DNA from 2 places in the Weizmannia sp. FSL W8-0401 genome. Region 2 is predicted to be linked to the other one. Evidence: riboswitches for the same ligand, from Rfam matches in the RefSeq annotation. Region 2 holds a riboswitch; the other holds the start of a gene.
The links. Region 2 has a riboswitch for lysine ahead of NSU00_RS01935 (amino acid permease). Riboswitches for the same ligand answer to the same signal wherever they lie in the genome.
Positions count from the first base shown of each region.

Region 1: another riboswitch for lysine. It lies ahead of NSU00_RS10005 (aspartate kinase); the one in region 2 lies ahead of NSU00_RS01935 (amino acid permease).

Region 1 covers NZ_JBBPAG010000001.1:2,042,239-2,044,440, reverse strand. The annotation lists gene uvrC (excinuclease ABC subunit UvrC) at 1-514, shown strand, start outside; lysine riboswitch at 617-794, shown strand; gene NSU00_RS10005 (aspartate kinase) at 931-2,160, shown strand; gene NSU00_RS10000 (YslB family protein) at 2,200-2,202, opposite strand, start outside.
Region 2 covers NZ_JBBPAG010000001.1:393,695-395,896, forward strand. The annotation lists gene NSU00_RS01935 (amino acid permease) at 1-938, opposite strand, end outside; lysine riboswitch at 1,038-1,232, opposite strand; gene NSU00_RS01940 (helix-turn-helix domain-containing protein) at 1,710-2,202, shown strand, end outside.

The DNA of each region.
Region 1 (2,202 bases), 1.6 Mb from region 2:
AGGGCCGGATGATTATGAATCGATGCGCGAAGTGATCCGCCGCCGTTACATCCGTGCCCTGAGGGAAAACTTGCCGCTTCCGGACCTCATCATCATTGACGGTGGAAAAGGGCAAATTGACGCGGCAAGGGATGTGCTCGAAAATGAGCTCGGGCTTGAGATTCCGCTCGGCGGCCTGGCAAAGGATGAGAAGCACAATACATCGCAGCTTTTGTTCGGCAACCCGCTGGAAGTCGTGCCGCTCGGGCGGAACAGCCAGGAATTTTACCTGCTCCAGCGCATCCAGGATGAAGTGCACCGGTTTGCGATTACGTTCCACAGGGAATTGCGCGGAAAATCCGCATTTCAATCGGCGCTTGACGATATTCCGGGCATCGGGCCGAAACGGAAAAAACAACTGCTCCGCCACTTTGGTTCCTTAAAGAAAATGAAGCAAGCGAAGTTGGAAGAATTTGTGGAAGCGGGCATCCCGCGCCCGGTATCCGAAACATTAATCAAAAAATTACAAGAATAACCTAGCAGGGTTTTTCCGTATATGGTATAATCATGATAATTTCATATGGCAGGCTTTGTTTCAGACTTTCGGGAGCGGATATCCCGGCGTCCGGCAAAGCCGTTACATGATAGAGGCGCAAAACTTAAGAGTAAGGAACGGGAGAAGATTGGGCTTCCGGGATCGTTCCTGAAAGGAAGTTTTGCCGAAGTGGAAATGGCCTCAATGCCGTTTTTGCTGGTTCTGTACTGAAGAAGTCCGGAACTGTCAGGATGGAATGTCTTGGAGCGCTATCTCACAGGAATAACTGCGTACCCGCGTATGCAAAAGCGATGAGATATCCGTTCTCATTGCTTTTTTTAAATGGGCGCCAAGTTGCTTTGCTTTCAATCTGACAGCCTCATCTTACTTATAAACTGCAGAAGGTGGCGGAGTTATTGGGAATCATTGTTCAGAAATTCGGGGGAACTTCGGTTGGAAATGTGGAAAGGATCCGGAATACGGTCGACCGGATTATTGAAGAAAAGGAAAAAGGCCATGATGTTGTCGTCGTTGTCTCCGCGATGGGCAAAACAACGGACCAGCTTGTCGGGCTTGCAAATGAACTTTCGGCGTATCCTGCAAAACGCGAAATGGATATGCTGCTTTCAACCGGCGAACAGGTGACGATTTCGCTTGTCGCCATGGCGCTGATCGATCGCGGCTACGATGCCGTTTCTTATACCGGTTGGCAGGCCGGCATTATAACGGAACCCGTGCACGGAAACGCCCGGATCACGGAAATCCGGACTGAAAAAATCAAATCCCGTCTGGCAGCCGGGCAAATTGTCGTTGTCGCCGGGTTTCAGGGCATTACCCCGGAAGGCGAAATTGCGACGCTCGGCAGGGGCGGCTCGGATACAACGGCGGTGGCGCTTGCAGCAGCGCTTCATGCCGACCGCTGCCTGATCTACACGGATGTAACCGGCGTGTTTACGTCCGACCCGCGCTATATTCCGACTGCCCGGAAGCTTAAGGCTGTATCCTACGATGAGATGCTTGAACTGGCGAGCCTCGGGGCGGGCGTCCTGCATGCAAGGGCGGTGGAGTTTGCCAAAAATGCGGCTGTGCCGCTGATCGTTTGTTCGAGCCTTGAAAGGGAGGAAGGCACGTTAATAGAGGAGGAAGTTTCGGTGGAAAAAAATTTAATTGTCCGCGGCGTTGCATTTGAAGACGGCATTACAAGGGTAACCATTTTCGGGCTGGAAAACGGCTTCCGGAATTTGCCGGATATATTCACGACACTGGCGGAACACCATATTGATGTCGATATCATCATCCAGAACCGGACGGCGGACCATAAAACATATTTATCATTTTCGATAAAAGATAAAGATCTAAAAGAAACGGCCGATCTTTTGGAAGCCGGGAAAGAAGCCCTCAGCATCGACCATTTTGAAACGGAAACCGGCCTCGCAAAAGTGTCCATCATCGGCTCGGGCATGGTTTCCAACCCAGGCGTTGCGGCAAAAATGTTCCAGGTTCTGGCCGACCACGGCATTGCGATTAAAATGATCAGCACGTCCGAGATCAAAGTATCCACCGTTGTCGATGCAAAAGAGATGGTCCGGGCCGCCCGGTGCCTGCATGAAGCATTTGAACTGGATGCAGTGGAACAAAATATATGAAAATATGAAAAAGCAGGGGAGCCCCCTGCTTTTTCATATTTA
Region 2 (2,202 bases):
ATAATCGCATTCATGACAGAAGCCGCAAAAGCAATGCCGGCACGCTGAAATACAATTGTGAACGGGCTCATCGTAATGTCATCGGCGGTTAATCTCGAATCCGTGAACGGAATCAACAGGCCGATGACAAAAATCGCCAGAATATAGAAAAGCAAGATTCTCCAAAATACAGATTTCACAGCACGCGGAATGGTCTTTTCCGGATCTTCGCTTTCACCGGCCGCAACCCCGAGCAGTTCTGTTCCCTGGAATGAAAACCCGGCTGCCATAAAAACCCCGAGCACGGCCAGGAATCCGCCGTGGACTGGGCCGTCTGCAATCGTAAAGTTAGAAAAGCCGATTGTTTTTCCGCCCATAATCCCGAAAATCATCAGTGCGCCGACAATGATAAAGGCAATGACGGTTACGACTTTAATGATTGCAAACCAGTATTCAGCTTCCCCGAACCCTTTTACAGATAAATAATTTAATAAGAACATGATGAGAAGGCAAGCCGCACTCCACACGATCGAAGGCATGTGCGGGAACCAGAATTTCATGATAATGGTTGCTGCTGATAATTCGGCTGCGATCGTGATCGCCCAGTTGTACCAATAGTTCCAGCCAAGCGCAAATCCAAGTGCCGGATCAACAAATTTTGTTGCGTACGTGCTGAAGGTGCCTGCAACCGGCATGTAGGCGGCCATTTCTGCAAGGCTTGTCATTAAAAAGTACACCATGACGCCGATTAATGCATAAGCGAGAAGCGCACCGCCAGGCCCCGCGCTGTGGATTGCCCCGCCGCTTGCCAGAAAAAGCCCGGTTCCGATTGATCCACCGAGGGAAATCATGGTCAGGTGGCGGGATTTTAATTTCCGCTTCAGCTTCGTCAATTCACCCTTTTTTGCAACGGGAACCGCTCCGGCTGCAGTGCTTTGCCCATGATAGAAGTCATCCATCCTTGATTCACTCCTTTTTATATAGGAAGGAGCAGGGAATAAACAAAAATGCCGCAGTCGTGGAGACGCGGCATCAAAGCGTATACCCTCCATCAACCTTCCGAAGATAGCTCAACACATATGCGGGGGGGAAATCGCATATGTGACAGTTCTGTTCCTGTTCGGAAACAGCCCCAACATGGCACCGCGGGATCCGGCACCACGTTTCGGCAGCTTTTCCTTTCAACCGGAGTCTTAAACTTTACCCGTGTCTCGTCCGATTTACTCATAAAAGCTGCGACCTCTACCTCACCGGATTTGATGAGGATTTTTTATTCCATTTGATTTACATATTATTATAGTTATTTTTTTAGGGAAAATCAATAGAAAAGGAAGCAGAACGGGGTGGCAAAAATATATGGGATATAAAATGGGCTTAAGTTTTTACATCAAGCCCGGCACTAATTTGCATGATTGACTTTTTGCAGCGGGCAACAGCGCGGCAATATTTTGTCCATTTTATATACAGGCTTATTGGCAAACATCTGCCTCTCCGTGCGAAAACTGCAAACGCCTGATTGGGATGGTTCGTTGGCTGAAAAGGAGGGTCTACCGTTTTTCCGCGTGTACAAACAGGCAGGATGACAGCCTGATTCGTGTTTTTTTTCAAAAAGGCCTTTACATCTGCCTGCTTTTTTATATAATACAAATGAAAGTAAACTTAAAGTTTAATAAAACAGAACTTCCTTGCCTTTGAGTTTACAAATGCTAAACAAATGGGAAGGGCTTATGATGGAAATTGGGAAAAAGATTAAAAACTTAAGGTTGAAAAAAGGACTCACCCAGGAGGAACTTGGAGAGCGCACGGATTTAAGCAAAGGCTACATTTCCCAGCTTGAGCGGGATTTAAGCTCCCCCTCGATTGACACGTTTTTTAATATATTGGAAGTGCTTGGCTGCACGCCAAAAGAATTTTTTGATGAAGAAGAGCGTGAACAAAAAGTGGTATACGGGGAAGAAGACCAGACCGATTATCTCGATGAAGAGCGCGGGTATAAAATCCAGTGGCTCGTCCCGGAGTCGAATGAAAAGGAAATGGAACCGATCCTGCTCACGCTTGAGGAAAAAGGGGAGTTTAAAACCTTTGAACCTTCTTTATCGGAAACCTTTGCCTATGTATTAGAAGGCCGGATTGCGGTGCGGCTTGGCAAACGCCTGTACCGTGCGAAAGCCGGAGAAGCCATTTATTATCATGCATCCGATGAGCATCAGATACTGAATGACG